DNA from 3 places in the Priestia sp. 53B2 genome. Region 1 is predicted to be linked to each of the others. Evidence: riboswitches for the same ligand, from Rfam matches in the RefSeq annotation. Region 1 holds a riboswitch; each other region holds the start of a gene.
What was found. A riboswitch is a leader RNA that binds a small molecule or an ion and turns the genes downstream of it on or off. The one in region 1 is predicted to bind cyclic di-AMP.
Positions count from the first base shown of each region.

Region 2: it holds a riboswitch for cyclic di-AMP, as region 1 does, so the genes downstream of both, ACN6NE_RS04110 (potassium channel family protein) here and ACN6NE_RS04780 (dicarboxylate/amino acid:cation symporter) in region 1, are expected to answer to the same signal.
Region 3: it holds a riboswitch for cyclic di-AMP, as region 1 does, so the genes downstream of both, ACN6NE_RS13285 (cation:dicarboxylate symporter family transporter) here and ACN6NE_RS04780 (dicarboxylate/amino acid:cation symporter) in region 1, are expected to answer to the same signal.

Region 1 is NZ_JBLZXA010000008.1:265,491-273,800, forward strand. Features, by position in the region: gene ACN6NE_RS04765 (3-oxoacid CoA-transferase subunit B) at 1-438, opposite strand, end outside; gene ACN6NE_RS04770 (CoA transferase subunit A) at 423-1,124, opposite strand; gene ACN6NE_RS04775 (aspartate aminotransferase family protein) at 1,125-2,474, opposite strand; gene ACN6NE_RS04780 (dicarboxylate/amino acid:cation symporter) at 2,583-3,818, opposite strand; cyclic di-AMP (ydaO/yuaA leader) riboswitch at 3,999-4,153, opposite strand; gene ACN6NE_RS04785 (NAD(P)/FAD-dependent oxidoreductase) at 4,760-6,229, opposite strand; gene ACN6NE_RS04790 (ATP-binding protein) at 6,447-7,847, opposite strand; gene ACN6NE_RS04795 (YjcZ family sporulation protein) at 8,001-8,174, opposite strand; gene ACN6NE_RS04800 (hypothetical protein) at 8,266-8,310, opposite strand, start outside.
Region 2 is NZ_JBLZXA010000008.1:139,192-147,501, forward strand. Features, by position in the region: gene ggt (gamma-glutamyltransferase) at 1-895, opposite strand, end outside; gene ACN6NE_RS04090 (tetratricopeptide repeat protein) at 1,259-1,801, opposite strand; gene ACN6NE_RS04095 (YjcZ family sporulation protein) at 1,976-2,062, shown strand; gene ACN6NE_RS04100 (YjcZ family sporulation protein) at 2,251-2,331, opposite strand; gene ACN6NE_RS04105 (TrkH family potassium uptake protein) at 2,658-3,977, opposite strand; gene ACN6NE_RS04110 (potassium channel family protein) at 3,981-4,640, opposite strand; cyclic di-AMP (ydaO/yuaA leader) riboswitch at 4,765-4,909, opposite strand; gene ACN6NE_RS04115 (carboxymuconolactone decarboxylase family protein) at 5,025-5,483, opposite strand; gene ACN6NE_RS04120 (Lrp/AsnC family transcriptional regulator) at 5,604-6,059, shown strand; gene ACN6NE_RS04125 (hypothetical protein) at 6,038-6,184, opposite strand; gene ACN6NE_RS04130 (peptidyl-prolyl cis-trans isomerase) at 6,482-7,384, opposite strand; gene ACN6NE_RS04135 (S1C family serine protease) at 7,381-8,310, opposite strand, start outside.
Region 3 is NZ_JBLZXA010000016.1:33,110-41,419, forward strand. Features, by position in the region: gene ACN6NE_RS13275 (hypothetical protein) at 1-156, opposite strand, end outside; gene ACN6NE_RS13280 (undecaprenyl-diphosphate phosphatase) at 614-1,438, shown strand; cyclic di-AMP (ydaO/yuaA leader) riboswitch at 1,712-1,851, shown strand; gene ACN6NE_RS13285 (cation:dicarboxylate symporter family transporter) at 1,958-3,217, shown strand; gene ytvI (sporulation integral membrane protein YtvI) at 3,430-4,461, shown strand; gene ACN6NE_RS13295 (DedA family protein) at 4,622-5,227, shown strand; gene ACN6NE_RS13300 (EcsC family protein) at 5,252-6,043, shown strand; gene ACN6NE_RS13305 (hypothetical protein) at 6,180-6,314, shown strand; gene ACN6NE_RS13310 (APC family permease) at 6,445-7,758, opposite strand; gene ACN6NE_RS13315 (hypothetical protein) at 8,079-8,310, shown strand, end outside.

The sequences.
Region 1 (8,310 bases):
CATTAGCACAATGACTTTTTTCGCTTTTTGAGCTAATTCCATCGCTCCTCCCATCCCAGGAACTCGCTTACCTGGCACAATCCAATTAGCTAAATCCCCTTTTTCACTCACCTCTAAAGCACCAAGAATAGTCATATCGACGTATCCTTTTCGAATCATCGCGAAGGCTGTAGCACTGTCACAGTATGAAGCCCCTTGAACGATAGTTGTTGGGTAGCCTGCTGCATTGCAAACATTCTCATCTTCTTCACCTAAAGGAGGGGAAGATCCTAACCCTAAAATTCCGTTTTCAGCATGAAACATCACATGAACAGTGCTTGGTACATAATTAGGAATAAGAGAAGGAATGCCAATCCCTAAATTAACAATCATGCCGTTTTTGATTTCAGCCGCAGCACGTTTTGCAATACGATGACGAATATCTATTCCCAAACCCATTTCCAATTCACTCCTTTTGAAGGGACAATATAATCCACAAATACACCTGACGTCATCACGTTCTCTGGGTCAATGTCGCCAAGAGGAACGATTTCATCCACTTCAGCAATAGTTATACGACCTGCCATAGCCATTAATGGATTAGTGTTTCGAGCGCTTTTATCATAAAGCAAGTTGCCGAATGGATCTGCTTTTTTTGCATATACAAAAGCCACATCGGCTGTGAGTGGTTTTTCAACTAAAAATGTCTTGCCGTCTACTTCCACTTTTTCTTTTCCAAATTGAATAATGTCATTTTCAATTCCTACATCAATCAGTAATCCTCCGAGTCCAACTCCTCCCGCTCGAATCCGTTCAGCAAGCGTTCCTTGAGGAGAAAACTCAACTTTCAGCTTTTCTTCTGTCATCAGCGTTCCAGCCACTGGGTTCGATCCAATATGAGAAGCGATCAGCCTTTGAATTCTTCCTTGGCTTACCAATTTTCCCGCACCAATATGAGGAAAGCCTGAATCATTACATATCAATGTAAAATTTGATTTTCCGCTTTCAATCAGACCGTCAATGAGAGAAGGCGGGCTGCCTACTCCTCCAAATCCTCCTATCATCAGCGTAGCAGCATGATCCACGTATTCAATCGCTTGTTCCACAGTTGTAATCTTTTGAAATGAGTTTTCAACCTTTGTCACTCATTTCACCTCATTTCTCTGTTTTTCATTTTGCACTTCATGTAATGTTTTCGAAAGCAGATCGACCGCTTCATCAAGTTGACGATGAGTAATTGTAAATGGTGGCGCAATAATAATACCGTCTCCTTCGACTCCGTCTGTTCCTGCTTGTGAAGGATAAAGGAGAAGACCATTTTTTTGGGCTTTACTTATTACGCGTGCCGTCATATTTTCCGAGGATGAAAAAGGCTCCTTCGTTTTTGGATTTTGCACAAGCTCAAGACCAATTAGTAAGCCTTTGCCACGTATATCACCAATGATAGGATAAAGAAGTTGAAGCTTCTTCAATTTCCCTACTAAATAGTCTCCTTTCAGCGCTACTTCTTGAACAAGATCATGCTTTTCAATATAGGTTAAAACAGCTAGCCCTACAGCGGATGACAGCGGATTAGCGCTTAGCGTATGTCCGCTCATAATTAATTTGGATCCGTTCATGATAGGTTCAATCGTTTTGCTGCTAGCCAACGTAACGGCTATTGGTGTATATCCTGCTCCCACTCCTTTTCCAAGCGTCATGATGTCTGGTTTAGCTCCCCAGTGCTCATACGCAAACATCACGCCTGTACGCCCAACTCCAGTCATGACTTCATCCGCAATCCATAACACATCATATTTATCACAAATTTCTCTTATCACTTCATAATAACCGGGAGGAGGTGTAAGCGCTGCTCCGGCTGCTCCTACAATGGGCTCTGTAATAAAAGCAGCAATATGTTCAGGGCCGGTTCGTTTGATAACTGTTTCCAATTCGTGTGCACAAGCAAGATTACAGAATGGATAGGTTTGATGAAACGGACATCGATAGCAATAAGGAGGTGAAACCGAAGGATAATCTTCAAGCAAAGACGAGAAGCGTTTTCGTCTTCCAACGTGCCCTGACATAGACAGAGCTCCTATTGTAATACCGTGATAGCTCATCCAGCGTGATAAAACCTTTGTTTTGGTTGACTTTCCTTGCTCTTGAAAATGCTGAATTGCCGTTTTCATAGCCGTTTCAGTCGCTTCTGTCCCGCTGTTTACAAAAAAGCTCCACTGGAAGTGATTGCTGCTTAATTCACATAGTTTCTTAGCTAAGGCTTCTGTTGGATCACTTGTAAACTGCGACCGATATACAAACGCAACTTTCTGTGCCTGATCGGTCATCGCATTAATAATTTCTTTTACGCCGTGTCCGATACTTGCTGTAACTGCCCCCGACGAAGCATCTATGTACCTTTTTCCATCTTGGTCGTACAAATAAATTCCTTTTCCATATGAAATAACTGGGTAGTCGTCGTCGAGCAGCGGCTTTATTACATGAGTTTTATTCATTTCCGCACTCTCCTTTCAAACATACACTCTTATTAAACTGTATGCTGAAAAGAAGAGTTTCTTGCCAATAAAAAAAGCCCTAGCATATAGCTAGAGCTTTTACACTTATTAAGCCGAGTGCGTTACAGATTTATCGATACGCTTTGCTTCTGACTCAGCCACAATAACGGCACACGCAGCGTCTCCCGTAATATTTACAGATGTACGAAGCATATCAAGCAAGCGATCAATCCCGATAATCAATCCGATACCTGCTACAGGCAGGCCAACCGAACTCAATACCATTGCTAGCATAATGAGACCAACTCCCGGCACACCTGCTGTACCAATACTAGCAAGCACCGCTGTCAATACAACCGTCACAAGAGCACCCAGCGACAGGTCAACACCGTATACTTGCGCAATAAAAATAGTCGCTACACCTTGCATAATTGCCGTTCCATCCATGTTAATGGTAGCACCTAACGGCTGAACAAAACTGCTGATGGACTCCGGGACACGAAGATTTTTTTGAGCCACATTCATTGAAATCGGAAGCGTTGCATTACTGCTTGATGTACTGAATCCAACTGTCATCGCAGGAGCAAAACCTTTAAAAAATTCAATTGGGTTACGTCTGGCCATAAGAGCGACTGATCCCCCATATGTTACGATCGAATGGATAAACAGTGCGAGCACGACTACAATCATGTACAGCCCCATCGCTTTAATTGCCTGCCAGCCTTGACTTCCAACCGCGGTTGCGAGAAGCCCAAATGTTCCATAAGGAGCAAACTTCATCACTAGATTTACAAGGTACATCATCAATTCATTACCTTGCTCGAGTAAATTATAAAGCCCTTTTGTTTTACTTCCAAGCATCGTAATACCAAAACCGATAAAGATAGAGAAAACGATAAGTTGAAGCATATTCCCTTCAGCCATCGCTTGAATTGGATTGACTGGAATCATATTTAAGAATGTCTCTCCAACCGGCGGTGCTTTTTCGGCTTCGAAAGAAGCGTTTTTTGTATCAAAAGATCCAAACGTACCCGGTTTGATTGCATACGCTAAAATTAAACCGATAATAATCGCAACGGTTGTTGTAACTAGGAAGTAGGAAACTGTTTTAGCCCCGATTCTTCCTAGTTTTTTAGGATCTCCTAAACCTGCTACACCTAACGTGATAGAGAAAAACACAATTGGTACAACAAGCATTTTAATTAAGCTTAAGAAAATTTGGCCAAGCGGTGTAAACAAGTACTTGTCCAGCGGAGCAAAAGCACTTGGAGCAAAAGCATTAATCAACACTCCTACAACAGCACCAGCAATTAGTGCGATAATGATCTTTGTCGATAGCTTCATAGATTTACCTCCCGTAAATAAATTATATTAGAATGATTCTAACTACCATACTTATTTTACCATGCATTGAGAGCGATAACACTCAAAATATACAATATATTAAAAATTTTCAGATTAATAGTTTAGGAATGTTTTTAGCTATACAAAAAACCATGAGAATATCATGGTTTCATAGACCTGTTATTCCCTCACTGAATGCTTACGGAGTTAGCTGTCGGATTCGGGTACGTGAGTTACCCTACTTGATTCATTCAAGATTCACCCCAAGTACATTACGCACAAATATGGGTCCCCCGTTCTCTTATAAAACAAAAGAGATTAAGCAAATAATTTTCTTTAATATTTTTGCATGATAATAATTGTTACTTTAATTAAAATTCATTTTATATGTTTCTGTCAAGTTTTTATTCAAAAATAATGCAGAATTTTATCATAAAAAGTTGAGAATTGTTATATTTTAAAATATTTACATCATATTTCAATAAACCACAAATACTTATTTAACAAGACTTAAAATCTAACGAATAAAAAATTAATTCAAAAAATAGTTTGTAAAGTGAACTTTCTTCTCATTAACTGCCATTCATAAATTTGCATAATTATTCTAACGTCCGTGTACTTTACTGCTTTCATAAATATTTTACTCATCAAAAATAACTCTTTTCAACTGTTGATTTTATCCTTATTGTGCTGCTTGATATAAATCCCCTAAAATTTCACTGACTTTATTGATGCAAAGAAATGGACATTATCAATTCGCCTTATTCTATTTAATTCTGCTCACGATAGAAGTATGGATTCCGTAATACCTTTTAAAAAAGGAGCGGGTAATTATCATATAAAACTATCGGAGTTGGAGCGGTACAAGTTCTTTACTTTTTACTTATTCGCTCTCGTTATTTAACACATATAAAAAAAGAGGCCGTGAAGGCCTCTTTTTCTTATACAGTAACAGGTTCAGAACTTGCTTTGCGATTCTTTAATTTTTCAACAATGTCACGCGCTACCCACACACCGCACGCACTTGCCTGCGCGAGTCCTCGCGTAATACCAGCTCCGTCTCCTCCCACGTATAAACCGGAAATTTCAGTTTCAAACTTATCGTTTAACTTCGGACGGGCTGAGTAAAACTTCGCTTCCACACCGTAAAACAGCGTATGTTCAGATGCTAACCCAGGCGTTACATGATCCAGTGCTTCTGTCATTTCAATTAAACTTTTCATCGTATTGTAAGGAAGCACTAAGCCCAAGTCACCAGGCACAGCTTCTTTTAGCGTTGGTTCTAAAAAGCCTTCTTTAATTCGATTTGCTGTTGAACGACGGCCCTTTAAAATATCTCCATACTTTTGAACCACTAAGCCCCCGTTTGACAGCATATTAGCTAATCTTGATACTTCGTGCGCATATTCGTTCGGCTGATCAAATGGATCCGAAAATTTATGTGAAACAAGCAGCGCAAAGTTCGTATTTTGACTTCCAAGCTTCGGATCTTTGTATGCGTGTCCATTTGCTAACATAATACCTGAATGATTCTCTACTACCACATGTCCTGAAGGATTGCTGCAGAACGTTCTGACTCTTGTACCTACAGACGTATTGTAAATGAATTTCCCTTCGTACAAGTGCTTGTTGATTTCTTCCATAACAACGTTGGATGTTTCTACTCGAACGCCGATGTCCACTTGATTGTTAATCATTTTTAAACGACGTTTTTTTAGTAAGTCACTCATCCACTTCGAGCCGTCTCGACCTGGTGAAACAACCACTTTATCAGCCGTAATTCTTTCACCATTCTTCAATTCGATACCACGCACGATATGCTGACCATCTTCTTTTTCTGTTATTAAATCGGCTACTTCCGTTTTATACTGCATATCAATTTTTTCTTTTAAGTATTCATAAATGCTTTTTAAAATTTCTAAATTTTGCTCTGTTCCTAAATGACGCACCTGGGCACGCAATAGCTTTAATCCTGCTGCGTATCCGCGTTTTTCAATTTCACGAACTTTATCAGTTAACGGATCCGTAATCGTATCGGTTGCTCCGTGTTTTAAATTAATTTCATCCACATATTTAATTAAATCTACCACCTGTGATTCAGACAGATAATCCGTCATCCAGCCTCCAAATTCACTGGTGATATTAAATTTCCCGTCTGAATATGCGCCGGCTCCACCGAAACCATTTGTGATAGAACAAGCAGGCAAACAGCCAGCAAACTCTTTTTTGCCAACCGCAGGCGGACATTTTTCAATTTTTTTCTGAAGAATCGGACAATTACGTCGATAAATATCGTGTCCTTTATCGATTAATAAAATAGTTGCTTCCGGTAATTTTAACGTTAACTCATAGCAAGTAAAAATCCCAGCGGGTCCTGCCCCTACCACAATAACATCATAATTTGAGTTCATTGTACATTCTCCCATCATCTTTTTTCTTTGGGTAAAAGATAAAAGTTATTGACCGAATTTTCTTTTTTTATTATCATTCGGTTATTTTCTAGCCATGTGATAATATATCAAAAATAAACCCTTTAGTCAACAATATACACGAACATTAAAATAAAATATTCAAAAAACATTCGCCTTTATTCCAAACAAATAAAAACCAGTGAACGAATAGCAAGCGCTATGAAATGTTCACTGGTTCTTTAATGTACGGAAGAGCAATTTCTACTTTTGTTCCCACTCCTACTTTACTCGCAAATGAAATATGCCCTTGATGCTGTTCGATTATTCGGTAGCTAATCATTAACCCTAGCCCCGTTCCTGTTTGTTTAGTGGAATAAAACGGTTCACCTAGCCGAGCTAAAGATTGCTCATCAATTCCACAGCCTTCATCCTCGATAATGACCATGCCGTATTCATTTCTTTTCTCAACGGTGACTTTAACTGTACCTTTGCTCATTGACTCAAGCGCATTTTGAATTAAATTAATAAAAACTTGTTTAAGCGCATTTTCTTCACAAAAGATTGTAATCTCATCACTAATCTCATTAATAATACGACAGTTTTTATAATTGGCGTGTGTATCTAATAGTAATGTCACATGACGTATGATTTGATTGAGACTTTTAGGGTGGTATGAATTTTCAATTTTAGGCTTGGCCAGCGTTAAAAATTCTTGAATAATGGATTCGACGCGATTCAATTCTTCAAGCATAATATCATTGTATTCTTCGTTGTACTGTTTCGATGCTTTTAACAGCTGAATAAACCCTTTAATCGCCGTCATTGGATTACGAATTTCATGTGCTACTCCTGCCGCTAACTTGCTCACCATTGTAAGCTTTTCAGATTTGCTTGCCATTTCATCATATTTTTTTCGATCCGTTACGTCGCGAATAATATACTGAATGGCATCCTGTCCTTCAAACTTAATTTTGGTTGCCGAAGATTCAATAATGACGACTCCTTTTTTAGTCAATAGTTTCACATCAACACGCGGCCTCACGGACATTCCATTCATCAGCTGAACCATTCGTTCTTTTACGATTTCTAAATGTTCGGGGTGAATAAAATGAAGCCAAGGACGCCCGATATACTCTTCTTTTTTCTCGCCGCCAAGAAGTTTAACACCAGCGGGATTCAAATATTGAATTCTGCCTTCTCTTGTTACAATAAATGCATCTTGGCTTTGCTGGACAAACTGCTTATATTGCTTCATTTTTCGAATGACTTCCTCTTGCTTTTCAATACTTGAGGAAAACTCTTTCCACTGAACAACTAAGAGCGGAATATCCCCTTCCGTGCGCTGAATATGGATGTGCACCGGAAACTGCTGATCTACTTTTTTCTTAAGTAAAACAACTTCTTCCTCTTGCTTTCTTAACGGTTCCACTTCATGCTTTTCAATAAAAAAGCGATTTGGCTCTTCAAATACATTACAGGAAAGAAGTCGTTCCTCCGTCGTTTTAAAAAGGTGGCAGCACGCTTCATTTAAAATTTGAATATCTCCATCCATATTCATTACGAGCATTGGTGTAAATGACATTGAAAATAGCTGTTGAAATACTTTTTCCTTTTCCATATATTCACCTTCGCTTATTGAGTTACTAGCTATAGTATAATATGGTAAATGTTGATTTGGCAAAATTTTTTTATTATTTAAACAATTTATATGTAAGTTTGTCCTTTTCCATCTGTTATAAAAAGCTCGCACATGCGAGCAAATGAGATCTAATCAGCAAAAACAGGTGCAGCCAATGATGATTAATAAAATAAATAGCACAACAATTAATGCAAATGACTGGCCCGTTCCGCAATGATGATAACCGCTAATTGGATAGTGGCAAGTGTCATATAGGTGGTGATAGCCTCCGTGATGGCATGGATCGTAACAATCGTAGTTATACATAGCAATCTCTCCTCTTGTTTTTTTTATTCATTTCGTACACTGTACTTTATATGCTTTAGTTGATTGTCCTGTATGTGCATTCGCCCATTTTTTACTTTCTATTACGCCATATTCGCCTTTTGGGCTGCAGCGTATA
Region 2 (8,310 bases), 130 kb from region 1:
CCATTAGCTTTAAAATCTGCTGCACGGTTAATCCGCCGGAGCTAGGAGGAGCCGCACTAACCACATCGTAGCCTCGGTAAGTTGTTTTGACCGGCTCACGTTCTTTTACAACGTAATTTTTCAAATCATCCATGGTCATACTTCCATCGCGTTTTTGAACTTCTTTAACAAGCGCTTTTCCAATTTCTCCTTTATAAAGAGCGTCTGATCCTTCTTTTTGAATAAGCTTTAATGTTTTAGCAAGATCCGGCTGAACAAGCTTATCTCCTTCTTTTAACGGCTTGCCATTCGGCACGAATACATTACCGGCCGTTTGGTATCTTTCAAGCTTGTCCACATTTTCATCAATGTACTGAGCCATCGACCAATTTACTTTGATTCCTTGTTCTGCTTGAGTAATAGCTGGTTTAATAACACCTGATAAGTCCATTGTTCCATAATCTTTAAGTGCTGTTTCTACTCCTTTTAGCGTACCAGGGACTCCAACTGCTTTTCCTGTTATGTGACGCTTACTGAAAGGGATGACTTTTCCTTTTGAATCTAAAAACAGCTTAGGCGTGACATCAGCTGGTGCCATTTCACGGCTGTCTAGCATCGTAATTTTATCTTTCTTTTTTTCATAAATCATCATAAAGCCGCCGCCGCCGATACCTGACATCATCGGTTCCACAACGTTTAGAGATAATTGAATGGCAGCTGCTGCATCTACAGCGTTTCCGCCTTCAGCTAAAACTTTCCTTCCCGCTTCAGCAGCCAGCGGGTGAGATGCCGCTACAATTCCTTGTGTAGCACCTCGTTTCATTGAATGGTCGACACCCGGAACTTCAGCAGCAGCTGGTGTGACAACTAAACTTAAACTAAATAATGCAATAACCAACATCTTCATAACCTTCATCTGGGTCTCCTCCTTCAAATACATTATTTCACATCGTCTGAAACGATGGATTTCACAAAGAATAAATTGGTTTATTATGATATTTTTTACATATTTGTATAAATAAAAAGCAAAGTAAATCAGACCTTTGCTTTTTTAGTTAGTCGCATGTTTAACTTTTCTCTCTATCCACTTACAATTATCTATATTTTCTAACAATTTATCCATAGGCTGATAGTTTCTTACTATTTTTGGAATTATGTAGACTGAACGCTCTAATAATGTAGAAAATCTAGCAGTTAAGAAGTCGTTGGACTTATATGCACTTCTTAAAATTGTTATAAATATTCTTATTGTTATATAAAAAACAATTCTTTATGAAAATCAGCATATGTTTCCTAAAAACCAAAAATAAAACAGGACTTTTGATTCGCCGTCCTGTTTGCAACATGTTTTCGACTTTTTTAATATCCGCGTGAGTAGGATTGATTTCCCGGGCATAGGCGATTGTTCTTTCGCTTTTTCCATTTCTTTTAATTGAATATAGGTTTTGGCGAGTTCGAGCGGCAGCATAATCCCTTCAAAACCAAGATCTTGCGCCTGCTGCAAATAAGACAGCGATTTTTCGTAATTCCCTCCAAACATAAGCGGAGTTTCCCGGTATTTTATTCCTCGAACGAAGTGCGCCAAGCTTGAAGATGGATTCAATGTTAATGCCTGATGAAGAGCTCGGTCCATTTCTAAATTCAATACCATTTTTTCAAAAATAATTGATTCTTCGATTTGCTTTGCTAAACAAACCGCTAAGTAACAGTACAAATCAGATGCTTGAGGTTTTTTCTTCATTTCTTGTTGAATTTCGCGTTTGATCTCTTTCCACTTTCCCTCTTCTAGCTGATTCATGACGTATTCTACATGTATTCCCACCACTTTGCCCTCCTTTTCCTCTTTATCATAAAGGATTTCTGCACAAATGAAAAAAGTAAGTGTTCTTCATTCTTCTCAAAAGATCGTTACCGTTAAAAAATAGGCAAATTTCTCAATCACTTAACCCAATTAGTACATAGGATATAGAGACTTTTATTAAAGGAGGTTACACATATGGGTGCAAAAGGCGGTTTTGGTTTTTCATTTATCGTTGTTTTATTTATTCTATTAGTAATCGTAGGGTGCTCTTGCTACTACTAATTTCTAGAGGGGATGAACATCATTCATGCTCTTATTTCAAAAAAAAACCATGCTTTCGCATGGCTACATACCGATTAGATGAATGAGTAGAGGAACTCATTGTTCGGCAATATTGAAGAAATTTTTGGTTTTCACTTCCGCCTAGTATGCCCTTCTTGACGGGGGCTATGCGCAAATAAAGTTAACGTTTAAAAGCGGAAGCCAGACGCACCTACAATAACTAGTAAAACAAATAACACAACGATTAACGCAAAATTTTGTTTTCCCACGTAACATCCCTCACTTCCTGTTATCTGCTTTTAGTGTATGCAACAGCTTGGCAAAATGTTTAGGACAGGGGTGCGGATTTTTTTAACGAGAAAAACCTTCAAATTTCGCCAAAAAAAGTGAATCATATTTTTGTTTCTTTCGTTATATATAGTAAGAGATTTTTTACTATAAAAAAGGGGGGCCTTTAATGCGCCGACATTCCAAATTGCCCATTGTTCTTGTCTTTGCCTTCTTTTTATTCATCGCAACTGTTTTGTGCGTAACCTCTTATATGTCTTGAACGTATAAATAATATAAAAAAATCGCCTCATCGAAGGCGATTTTTCTACCCTAGCATTATATCTTCGTTTGGATAACGAACGGCTTCGCGCTTTTGCTTAGATAATGAAAACGCCAGTGTTAATGGCCCCACTTTCCCTAAAAACATGATAAAGATAATAATCACGCGTCCAAAGCACGAAAGTTCAGGAGTTGCTCCCATCGATAAACCTACTGTTCCAAACGCAGAAACAACTTCAAACATAATTTTTACAAACGGCAGGTTTTCCGAAATATTTAACAGGAAAATGGCCCCAAACACAAACATAATTGAAATCATCGTGATGGCTAGTGCCTTAAACACGTGAAGAGGAAGAAGCCGTCTCTTTAACAGCACAATATCTTCCCGGCTTCGTAAAAATGCCCATACGGAAAAAATAATCACCACAAACGTCGTGAGTTTGATACCGCCTCCTGTTGAAGCACTTCCTGCACCAATAAACATTAACATAACCATTAAAAATATAGTGGAATCATGCAAACTTCCTATATCGATACTATTAAAACCTGCTGTACGTGTCGTTACAGCTTGAAAATAAGATGCCCACACTTTGTCTCCTAATGACAAACTTCCGAGCGTATGTGGATTGCTGTACTCCAAGAAAAAAATAAAAAGCATGGCAACCCCGTTAATCGCAAACGTGCTGATAATCATAATTTTCGAATGCAGCGTTAGCTTTTTATAGGATTTTTTCACCCACATATCTGCAAGGACGGTAAACCCTAATCCACCGATAATGAACAGAAAAGAAATCGTTATGTTAATAATGGGATCTCCTACATACTGAACCAGGCTGTCAGATAATAGTCCGAACCCTGCGTTATTAAAAGCCGAAATCGAATGAAACAAGCTAAAGAACAGCCCCTTAGACCATCCGAACTCCGGAACCCAGCGTATCGCTAGAAAGATAAGTGCAATAAACTCAATTAAAAATGAAAAGATAAACAGCCTTTTAACTAGCAGGACAACTCCGCCGATGCTCGTTTGATTTAATGCCTGCTGAACGAGCATACGCTCTTTAAATCCAATTTTTTTACCTAGCATCATAAAAATCAACACGGCAAATGACATAATGCCAAGACCGCCTATTTGAATTAACAGCATAATAATCGTTTGACCAATGACGGTAAAACGCGTACCTGTATCTACGACGGCTAAGCCGGTCACTGTCATAGCGGAAGTAGATGTAAAAAGGGCGTCTACCCACCGGATTGGCTCAGTAGTAGAAAAAGGCATCATCAATAGAAGAGCACCAATAATAATTCCTCCGCCAAAAATAGAGACAAGTAGCTGCGGAGGGGTGAGTTTAATGATTTGTTTTTTCATGAGTTAAACTCCTTCTTCTTCAAAACGGTTCAAATCGCGATTATGTCCAATCACAATAAGCATGTCCCCTTGTTCAATTATTTCATGGGCGGTAGGCGAAATAACCATTTCCCCGTCTTTTCGCTGAAAGCCGATAATATTACAGCCATACTTGGCACGAATGTTTAAATCAAACAGCGTTTTATTATGAAGCTTTTTGGAGGCGACAATTTCGACAATACTATAATCCTTTGACAGTTCAATGTAATCAATGATTTTTTCTGACACCACGTGATGAGCAATACGCTTAGCAATATCGCGCTCAGGGTGAATGACTTTGTCCGCTCCTATTTTCTCCAGCACTTTTTGATGATACATATTCACTGCTTTTACCCATACTTGCTTAACGCCCATATCTTTTAAAAGCATCGTTGCGAGCACGCTCGCTTCGATATCATCCCCAAACGAAATAAGAGCATGATCAACATTGCGAATACCTAGCCCCTTTAAGCTAGCTTCATCAATTGCATTTGCCTGCACAACATATGTAGCTGAGTTGCTAAATTTATTTACTACCTCCTGATTGCGGTCAATAGCGAGCACATCCACATCCAGATTAGCAAACTCTTCAACCAAACTGCCTCCAAAACGACCTAATCCTAATACAGCAAACTGTTTTTTCATAATGTATTTATTCCTTTCTTCAACTGCTGTGTGTTCTCTTAGCTTATACTTTTTCTAAAAAATTACATCTTTTTCTTAAAAAAAGCGCAAAAAAACACAGGAAGGCTCCTGTGTTTTTTCACACTCTTCCCCCTCAAAACGCTTGCGAAGTTAGCTGTCGGGTTCGGGTTTTAAGAGTAACCCTACCTTTTTAAGGATTCACCCCGGAGCACAATATGTGCGTAAATAATGGGTCCTCCGCTCCGTAATGGATTAAGCGATTTTTATTCAAATGTCTATAATCTATTTTTTAGAATAATCGATTCAATTCATGATACGTTTCACTTCACGAAAGCTATCTTACTCCTGTGGATTTTGTCTGTCAAGATATTTTTAGCGAAGACTTCACTTGCCCTGCAAGCTGCAAAAATCATACAAATCTAAACTGACAATCATTTTGTGAAATTGATCAAATAAATTAATAACAGCCAAAAGCTCTAACAGCTGCGTATCACTGTAAAATTTCTTTAATTGATCCATATCAGCATCGGTCAACTCCCTTGGACGTACCCGGTATACATCAATAAATCGAAACAGCAGTCGGTCTTTTTCTTCAAGCTCTTTTTCTCTTAACACTTTTTGATTAAGCGTCTCATCGCCTACATATGACATGCTCATACATGTCTCACAGCCGTTAACGCCTGCTAGATAAAGCCTAATTTTTTCCTTGGTCTCTCTCTCTACTATATCGCTGTTCCAAAGCATGTCGTAAAGCTCATCGTACAATCTTTTTACATGCGGAATTAAATTCAATGCTTTTTCAAAATTTGTTCCCTCTTCGTTTTCTAACAAAACTCTTGCCATTTTTTACTCACTCCTTTTTAATTATTATAGTAAGAAAAATGAAAATTTTAGATTACATATAAAACATCTTATCTACTATTACTAATCAAATGAAACGTTAATGAGAAAGAAGGTTTTCAATTGAAAATTGATGAAATTGATTTATCGATTTTGCAGGCGCTGCAGCAAAACAGCCGCCTTTCCTTACGAGAGCTAGGAAAACAAATTAATTTGTCCCCTCCTTCGGTGGCAGAGCGAGTACGCCAGCTAGAGAGCTTTGGTGTTATAAAAGGGTATACGATTGATATTGATTATGAAAAGCTGCATTTGCCCGTGTCGTGTTTTATTGAAGTAACTATGAAAAACGGAGATCACGAGCGTTTTAAACGATTTATTTCTCAGTATCCCTACGCTTTATTCTGTGAACGCATCGCCGGGCAAGCCTGCTTTATTACAAAGCTTCAGCTTCCTCACCTGCACGTACTCGAACAATTTATTAACGAAATTACACCTTATGCCAAAACGATTTCACACATCGCCCTTTCTCACGTGGAGATGGCTCCTGCATTATTGAGTCATTTAAAAGATGAAAAGTGATTGAAACCTAACGAAAGCGGTCCAATCGAAAAGCGAACAATGGGATCAATAAGCCCGTATGAATCACTTTTGACACCGCTGTTGATTTCCGTGCCAGGCTTCACTTTTCGCGCAGGAGTCTTCATCTTGCCCTTCAATCAACAGCTAGAAGTTTACGCTCACCTACTAATAAAAAAGATCCGAACGCGTTCGGATCTCCTTCAACAAAGACACTTGTGTCACGGTCTCTTTTATTCAAGAACACAAAAAATAACCCTCCAAAGCTGGAGGGTATAAATTTTCCGAATAATGAAAGTTTTACAACTTTATTTTATCAGGTGCCGACATTTCTGTCTACTTAAAAATGTAAAAGAGCTCTCTATTAATAGAAAGCTCTTTTACCTGCTTGTTTTTTGAAAACAATCAATCTATATAAAAGGGAACTACCTAAGGTTGAAAGTCACGTGAAACCTTGGCAGTTGATCCTGAATATACCGGTTGATATGATTCAAAACAAGTTCTTTCATCATTTCTTCTTTGACTTCTGATTCCGTTTTTTTATCTTTTTGTTTTAAAATAAGAATATAATAGACTTTACCCATTTTAATGGGCTCACTACTCTCTCCGATGTGCTGTTTTTTTAAAACATCTATAAAAAAGGGAGATAAAATTGAAAGCTTTAGATTATCAGCATTCTCTATTTTGCTGATTTTCTGGACATCAGCATATTTTTTTTGAACGTCTTGAAGCGATGTTCCCTTTTGCAGTTCAGCCGCAGCGGCAGCGGCATCATGTAAAGTGGAAAAAGCCAGCTGCGTAAAAGATACTCGCGTTAGATCGTTTTCAATACGTTTATAGTAAGCAGTTAGTTCATCAGACGTAATTTGTTTACGGAAATATTCTTCTAATTTAAACTGATTCGTTAGCTGGTTGGTTACATCACTGGAACGAATATTTAACACTTCATAACCTTGTTTTCTTGTATTCTCGTCATATGAGCGTTTAATTTGCTTCCACATATCCTCGACTTGTTTTTGTACTTTATCGCTTGTCTTTAGATGCGAAATTAAGATTTTTTGCATAACAAGCTGCCGCAATAACTCTTTGCGGTAGCTTGTATCATTTAGCAGAGCATCTGGATTTAAGAACCCTTCAACGGCTAAAAAACGGTTGAATTCAGCTCCTGTAACCTTGCCTCCCTCATACGCTGCCAGTTCTTTGGTAGAAGATAGCTGGCTAATTTCTACAGAAGGAAACATCGTATTTGAATGTTTCCCTCCGCAGCCGGTTAAAAACCCGAACGCTGTTAATACTGCTAGCAGCAGCTTTAACGGTGTTGAACTCATCCATTGTTATCCTGCTGCTCTGAAAGCTTCAGAGAAATGGTTTGTTTTTTTCCATTTCGATACACGTCTAATTTTACCGTGTCTCCTACTTTACGTTTTGTGTATAGATATTGACGTAAATCACTGGATGTTTTGACTTCATTTCCATCGATGGCAACAATCACGTCTTTTGATTGTAAACCTGCATCAGAAGCAGAAGAGAACGGTTCAACCGTCGTTACGACAACTCCTTCAGACGTATCGCTGGTTAGGCCTAGCTGGTTTTGTTTTGTTGCAGCTGAAAGCTGACCTACATCTTGAAGACCTACCCCCATATATGGACGCGTTATTTTTCCGTTTTTCATCAGCTGTTCAATCGTCGGCTGCACTTCATCACTTGGAAGAGCAAAGCCGATGCCTTCTACATTGTCTTCTGAAATTTTCATACTGTTGATACCGACTACTTTACCGGAAGAATTGATCAAGGCACCGCCGCTGTTTCCTGGATTAATCGCCGCATCCGTTTGAATTGCATCTACGTTCCAACTTTCTGAAATAGGGACAGAGCGTTTTGCTGCGCTCACGATACCTTGTGTGACCGTACGAGAAAATTGTTCACCAAGAGGATTTCCGATTGCAAGCACCGTTTCACCCGCTACTAAATCCGATGATTTCCCGAACTTCGCCACTTGTTCAACATTTTTGTCAGACATCTCAAGCACCGCTAAATCCGTTAGCGCATCAGCTCCGACAATTTTAGCTTTTTCTTTTTGTCCGTTTGAAAGTGACACTTCTACTTCGCTTGCGCCGTCAATAACGTGGTTATTGGTCACAACGTATGCTTTTCCATTTTCTTTTTTGAAAATAACACCGGAACCCGTTCCTGCTTCTTGCGTTTGGGTATCTCCAGAAAATGGATTTGTTTGCTGTTGAATATTGTTCACGCC
Region 3 (8,310 bases), on a different contig from region 1:
ATTAGCTAAAATGAGTGTGATAGCATGAAGAATAAATCCAATAAAAAGAGGAGTATAACTAAAGCCCATAACAATCCCCGCGCCAATTAAAGGAATTCCCAGCAAGGCTTCATACCCAGCAGTGACCCATTTCATTGTACGTACATTTCCATTCATAGTAAAAAGCCTCCTAAAAAAGATACTACTATATACGAGAAAAGAGAGAAAAAAGTTTCAAATTACTTAGGGGATATGTCGTATAAGCAAGCGCTAGTTGATTAAAATGATAGATGACAGTAAAGGGGATGGAAAAAACATAATGATTTAGTCATTTTTTCACACTAAAGAAAAATAGTCTAGATGATTCATTTTTAGCTAAGGGACCGGAATTTATACCGAACATAGTGACTACTTTCTAAAATAAATAAAAGCTGATATCGTGTTTTTTGATTATAGCATGTAAGGTTTTTATTACAAATTATTAAAGATTCTTATCTTTTTGCAAATACACATTGTATTTCATAGTTTTAACAATTATGATAAAAAAGCAAGTGTCAAAATAGGAAAATAGTTGAGCATGTAAAACGAAGCGATAAGCTTATTAATTTGAAAGAAAGGCAAGGTACATAGCTTTATGTGGGAAATTATTGTAGCAATCATTTTAGGGATTGTAGAAGGTTTAACAGAGTTTGCTCCTGTTTCGTCAACTGGGCATATGATTATTGTGGATGACCTGTGGTTAAATTCAAAAGAATTATTTTCATCTCCAGTAGCTAATACATTTAAAATTGTTATTCAGCTAGGGTCGATCTTAGCAGTAGTAGTTATTTTTAAAGATCGTTTTATTAATTTATTAGGATTGGGAAAAAAGCCAGCTGCTCCAATTGGACCGACAAATCGCTTGAATTTAATGCAGGTAATTGTTGGTCTATTACCCGCAGGAGTGTTAGGACTTTTGTTTGATGATTACATTGATGAACATTTGTTTTCTTTAAATACGGTGCTAATTGGCTTAGTAGTCGGAGCTGTATTAATGATTCTAGCAGATTTGTTTGGACCTAAACGTCCGCGTGTAGAGACGGTGGACCAAATGTCTTATGGACAAGCACTGGGTATAGGGCTGTTTCAATGTATTGCTCTTTGGCCAGGTTTTTCTCGTTCAGGCTCAACGATTTCAGGAGGAGTTCTTCTTGGAATGAGCCATAAGGCAGCGGCAGATTTTACATTTATTATGGCAGTGCCAATCATGGCAGGAGCAAGTGGACTTTCATTGGTTAAAAACTGGCAGTATTTCACATCAGATGCACTACCATTTTTTATTGCTGGTTTTATCAGCGCCTTTATTTTTGCGCTGGTATCTATTCGCTTTTTCCTGAAATTAATTAATCGTATCAAATTAGTACCATTTGCACTGTATCGAATTGTGTTAGCAGCTATTCTATATTTTGTATTTTTATAAAATAAACACGCGTGTTCTTTAGTCCCTTAAACGTCTAATAGAGACTCAAAGAGCAAGAAAAAGCTATTGCAATGTTGCAATAGCTTTTTTGCATAAATATATATTATCGCCTTTTGAAAGCGTTTTATAAACATGGGTATTGACAAAACGTGTCGAAAAATAGTAAATTAATATTTGTGCAGTATAAAGTTAAGTAAAAGTAAGACTTCTGTTTAGTTTTATTGACTGTAAAAAACGTATGACAACGTATAGATCGTTTTAATTTTATAAAAACTGAATAATAAGCTTAATCGTATAGAGCGGGGGAATCATTATCGGCAGTAAAGCTGCCTTGGGGTGAATCCTTACAAAAGGTAGGAAACTCTCAATTCCGAATCCGACAGTTAACCCCGTTTGCTTTATTGAGAGAAAGAGCCCAAAATAGCGTAAGTAAAAGGCTGTTCTTTCTTAAGAATAGTCTTTTTTTGTTTTTTCAGAAAAGTATATACAAATGTCATACATCTTTGGGGAGGTACATCTATGAAAAAAATTCGTTTTGGTTTGGCTACGCAGATTTTTACCGGATTAATCCTCGGTGTTCTTGTAGGGGTAATTTGGTTTAACGATCCACGTGTAGTAACATACCTACAGCCGCTAGGAGACCTATTTTTAAGATTAATTAAGATGATTGTTATTCCAATTGTTATCTCAAGCTTAGTCGTTGGAGTTGCAGGAGCAGGGAGCGGTAAACAGGTCGGAAAGCTCGGCGTTAAAACCATTCTCTATTTTGAAATTATTACGACTTTTGCAATTGTAATCGGTGTATTGGTTGCTAATATTTTTCATCCTGGGCAAGGTGTAGACATTCATTCAGCACAGAAGAGTGATATTTCACAATACGTTGAAACTTCCGAACAGCAAGAAGGAAAGTCAGTGGCTGAAACTTTCTTACACATTGTTCCGACAAACTTTTTCCAGTCAATTGTTGAAGGTGACATGCTAGCAATTATTTTCTTTACAGTGTTATTTGCACTTGGAGTAGCGGCAATTGGGGAAAAAGGAAAGCCAGTTGTACAATTCTTCGACGGCGTTTCTCACGCAATGTTTCACGTGGTAAATCTTGTAATGAAAGTGGCTCCAATTGGTGTATTTGCTTTAATTGGTGTAACAGTTTCAAAATTCGGCTTAGAGTCACTCCTTTCATTAGGAAAGCTTGTTATCTTAGTTTACTTAGCGTTAATTTTCTTCCTGCTTGTTGTATTAGGAGGAATTGCGAAATGGGCAGGAATTAACATTTTCCACTTATTCCGCTATATGAAAGATGAACTTTTGTTAGCATACAGTACATCTAGTTCTGAAACAGTTCTTCCGCGTATTATGGAAAAACTTGAAAAGATGGGCTGTCCAAAAGCTATCGTATCGTTCGTTGTACCAATTGGTTATACATTTAACCTAGATGGTTCTGTTCTTTATCAAGCGATTGCAGCGTTATTCTTAGCGCAGGTGTACGGTATTGATTTAACGATCGTTCAACAGCTGACGCTCATTCTTGTATTGATGGTTACATCTAAAGGAATGGCTGCAGTGCCAGGAACATCATTTGTTGTATTACTGGCTACTCTTGGAACAATCGGTGTTCCGGCAGAAGGATTAGCCTTCATTGCTGGAGTAGACAGAATCATGGATATGGCACGTACGGTTGTTAACTTAGTAGGAAACACACTAGCAGCAATTGTAATGTCTAAATCAGAAGGCAAATTTGACCCTAAAAAAGGTACAGAGGTCATGAGGGCCGGCTAATTTATAAATTAAAAAGCTACTTATTCTATTCAAAAAATTAGAATAAGTAGCTTTTTTCATAATAATTCCTTTATTATTATGGGAATTGACCCTATAATATGTAACATCAGGTATAAAAATATCCAAATTTTATTCTTACATAAAGCAGTCACTGGTTCCTTTCTTTATCAGTAAATATAGAGATAGCTTAGCTAGTAGGGGGATAGTAGAGTATGTGGAAAAAGCGAATATGGGTCATCGCCTCGATAGTAATCGTATGTTTGTTAATCCCTTACAGTTTACCGATTGTGTTTGCTTTATTAACAGCATTAGCACTTGAGGGTATTGTTCAAAAATTGCATCAATCTTTTAAAATGAAGAGAGTCTATGCAGTGCTTATGACCTTCATTTTATATGTTGTTTCGCTCATACTTATTGGATTTTTTATTGTTCGGACAATCGCTACGCAAGTGGTTGCTCTTTCAAAAATAGCGCCTTCCTTTGTGAAAGAAATCTATGAAACCGCGATTTATCCAACTATTATTAAGTGGAAATACTATTCAAACGCTCTTCCTACAGAAGTGATTTCTTCTATCGAGCGCACGCTTGAAAAAACCGTAAATTCATTAGATTCTCTATTAAAAAGTACCGTAGAAATCATCATTAGCTTTGCCGCTACTGTTCCTGGGTTTCTATTAGAGTTTCTTATTTATTTAGTAGCGCTTGTATTTATCAGCCTTGAGCTGCCTGCTATTAAAAATAAAATTAAGTCATTTTTAACAGAAGAAACGAAATATAAGCTACAAGTTGTCATCACTCAGCTTATCCAAGCGGGGGTTGGTTTTATCAAGGCACAAATTATCTTAAGTGTCATGACGTTTGTAATGGCTTATGTAGGGCTTTGGCTGTTAGATGTTCCGTATACCGCGCTGCTTAGTTTATTAATTGTAATTGTCGATATCTTACCAATCCTTGGGACAGGATCGGTGCTCGTTCCATGGGGGATTTTTGCTCTTACGCAAGGGCATGACTCATTAGCAATCGGCTTATTTATTCTATTTGGAGTCATTACAGTAGTAAGGCGTGTAGTAGAACCGAAAGTATTTTCTACAAATATGGGTATTTCACCTTTGGCTGCACTAGTTAGTTTGTACATTGGATTTAAACTTTTAGGCTTTGTCGGATTATTTTTAGGACCGGCTTTAGTTATTTTATACGATGCTCTTCGTAAAGTAGGTATTATTCAAATTAACTTTAAACTATAAAAGCGCTGGATAAAACTAGCGCTTTTTTTTATTGAAACTTTTGTAGTACGTAATACGTAAAGAGGGAAAGGAAAAAACTATGCCGCGTTGGTTTTTATCTATCAATCGGCTAAATTATAGTTTTGCAGTCTTAGATTTAATGACATGAGGAGGAGAATTTTTGTTAGAGTCGGTTTTACTTTCTTTAATTGAAGCGCTAAAACAGCTCTCTTATTTTGGCGTAATTTTAGCATTAACGTTTGAATTTGTCCCGGCAGAGCTTGTTTTACCTTTAGTAGGGTATTGGGTGTATCAAGGTGATATGAACTTGTATCTGGCTATCCTTGCAGGTACAGTAGGCGGTGTTTGTGGACCGTTGACTCTTTATGCACTGGGACGTTACGGTGGACGACCGCTGGTTTTAAAATATGGAAAATACTTTTTGGTGAAAGAAAAAGAAATTGACGCCGCCGATCGCTTTTTTAATAAGTACGGCAGCGGGGTTGCTTTTTTTGGACGCTTTATTCCAGGAGTGCGCACGGCTATTTCTTTTCCGTGCGGGATGGCAAAAATGAATGTATGGCTGTTTTCTATTTATACATTTGTTGCGATGCTTCCAGTAACGGCTATTTATGTATATTTAGGATATAAGTTAGGACCTAAGTGGAAAGAGGTGGGGCCGATTGTGTCTCAATATATGCAGCCTATTGGAATCGGAATTGTTGTTTTAATTGCATTGTTTTTTATCATTAAATATGTGCGGAATAAACAAGTAGGGCAGAGCTGATAAATCGAGGAAAAGAGTGAGGATATGTCAGAGCATGAGCAGTTAAGAGTAGAGTTACGAAAAATTGAAAAGTGGGAGAAAGACCAAAAAGGACTTTTTTTCTGGGAGCGGCTGGCTCGCTTGCCTTTTTCAGCTTTAGATAAAGTAACGCCAAAGTTCATTCATCAAAAAATAGAAAAATTATTAGATGAAATTGCTAAGTATGTTGATAATGGAGGCCAGTATTTAGCTAATACGTCTGCCACTCTAGAAAAAGCATCAGCACAATTACAAGAAAAGAAACAGCTTTCGATAGAGGATATTCAGCGTTTATCTCTGCAAGAAATGGATGAATTGGCAGAGTATTTTATTGAAGTCCGAAAAAAGAATGCACAGCTGCAAGGAGCTACAACCGGGGTAGGCGGGATTTTTACACTGGCGATTGATGTTCCTTTTGTATTAGGGCTTACACTTAAAACACTGCAAGAAGTGGCTGTTTCTTATGGTTACGACCCCACTGAGCAAGAGGAACGAATTTTTATGGTCAAATGCATGCAGTTTTCGTCTTCTGACATTGTAGGGAAACGTGCGATTTTAGAAGAATTAGCAAGCGGAAATCGAACGCAGAGCTTGCAGCAGCTACAAGGGTGGAGAGAAGTGTTTCTAACCTACAGGGACAACTTGGGCTGGAAAAAGCTGTTCCAAATGATTCCTATAGCAGGAATGGTATTCGGGGCTTATATTAACAAACAAGCGATTAATGATATAGGCGAAGTTGGAATGATGCTTTACCGTAAAAGACGTATTTTGGAAAAAGTCTCACAATCGCAACAATAAAAAGAGACTGGTACGAAAGTATTTTAGTTGAAGAAAGATCCGAACGAGTTTGATTCTTGGTTGAGAATCAAATACGTTCGGATTTTTTCATTCGTATAGTAAATGTAGCTTTCATGTGTTTAGTTGCTTCTAGCTGTTGATTGGAGGGCAAGGCGAAGACTCCTGCGGAAAAAGAGGAACAGATGAGACCTCGCAGGAGCGCAAGCGACGAGGAGGCTCAACGGCCGCCCGCGGAAAGCGAAGCCTTGCACGGAAATCAACAGCGGTGTAACGAGTGATTCATACTAGATCGTTTACCTTTTTGTTCGTGTTTAGATGGTATTGATTTGTTTATATCTGAATTACTTTTTTTTCGACATTATTTCTAGGGAAATATGTCGAGGTGTGTTAAGTCTAGTTCCTTAATCAAAATGAAAAGTAGGAATGGTAATAGTATTTTTTCGTCTGGCAATCAGTAAATAAATAATTCCGATTACACTCCATACAATACCGATAAATAAGGATGTTGTTTCTAAGTTAAGCCACATAAAAAATAAAAATAAACTGCCAAGTAAAGGCATAAGTACATATGAAATATATCCACTGAGAGATCGTTTGTTTTGATGAATAAAATAATGGATAAAAACCGCTATGTTCACTGAACTGAACGCAATTAAAGCACCAAAATTAATTAAAGAGGTAGCTTTTTCAAGAGACAGACCTAGTGAAATTAAAGAGAGGCCACCAATAATCACCACGTTCCAAATAGGCGTCTTTGTTTTCGGGTGAATATAGCCAAAAATTCTCCGAGGCAGATAACCATCTTTCCCAATTGCATAGAGAAGTCTTGATGCACTCATATGTGAGACAAGTCCAGAAGCAATAGTTGAAGTCAAGGCCGCTGCTACAAAAATAGATCGAAAAAGCTGGCCGCCAATTTTATAAGCAATTTCCGCTGATGCACCTTCTAAATCATGAAACAAAGAGGCTGAAGGGAAAAGGAGCTGAGCAAAGTAAGAAACTGTGATAAATAAGGCGCCTCCCGTACATGCAATAATGAGAATCCCTTTAGGAATGGTTTTCTCAGGCTTAAGTGTTTCTTCGGCCATGGTGGTTACAGCATCAAATCCTAAAAAAGAAAAGCATAAAATAGCTGCTCCGTTTAATAACAGAGATATAGAGGCCGATTCACTTATAAACGGTTTAAATGATAGCTCTTGGCCTTGAGTTGTAGCACTTAAAATAATAAAGATAATAGCGACTAAAATTTGAAAAGCAACTAATAGCGTACCAAAAGAAACGGTTAAATGAACGCTAAAAATATTCATTATGGTCATGATGACAACAAAGCTGATAATCCATAAGGCCTTTGGAACACCTGGAAACAGAGAGCTTAGGTAAATATTTGTCAAAAGTGCATTGATCATTGGCAGAAATAGATAATCAAGAAGAGCCGTCCATCCTACCAAAAAACCAATGCTTGGATTCAGTACTTGCTGTGCATATGTATAAGAGGAACCAGCTCCGGGAAAAGCTTTTACCATTTTTCCGTAACTAATGGCTGTAAATAAAATAGCAATCAACGTGAATGCATAAGCGCCTGAAACATGTCCATCTGTTGATTCAGTTACAATGCCAAATGTATCAAAAACGGCCATAGGTGCCATGTAGCCTAAGCCTATCACGACGATATGCCATAATTTTAGTTGTTTAAGAAGAGAAGGGTCATGATTCATATTTGTCATCCTTTCTATGTATAATCATTCTGCATTATTTATTATTATACTATATTATTAGGTTTGTCATCTTTTTTTAAAAAAGAAGAGAAAATTGCGCGCTAAGAGATAAAGAGCGTTTAATTGATTACTAGATAAAGCAAAAAAATGCTTTTTTTCACTTTGATTTTTACCATTGAGTCTAGAAAGTATTTTACATAAAATGAAAGAAAGTAAAAAAGCTTCGTTTAGGGTGATCTACTTGTAATAAATACGAAAACAAATTTTTGAATGCGGTTACATTTTGTCGGTATACAAAGTTAAGAATGATGGTAAAGGAGATGAAGGAAGTGATTGCTACACCCTATATAAACTTGGAGATAAATAAGGAACCAGGTGTGCATGTCGTATTGGATGAAACAAAAAAAGATGGTGTTTATTTTATTAAATTAACGGTCAAGTCGGTTAAAAAAAGAATTCTTCCAAAAATGAAATTAAAATGGAGCGTTCCGTTGTTAGATATCCAACTATATAAATCTTTACAAACTAGTAAGGGCGATGTGAGTGCCTCTT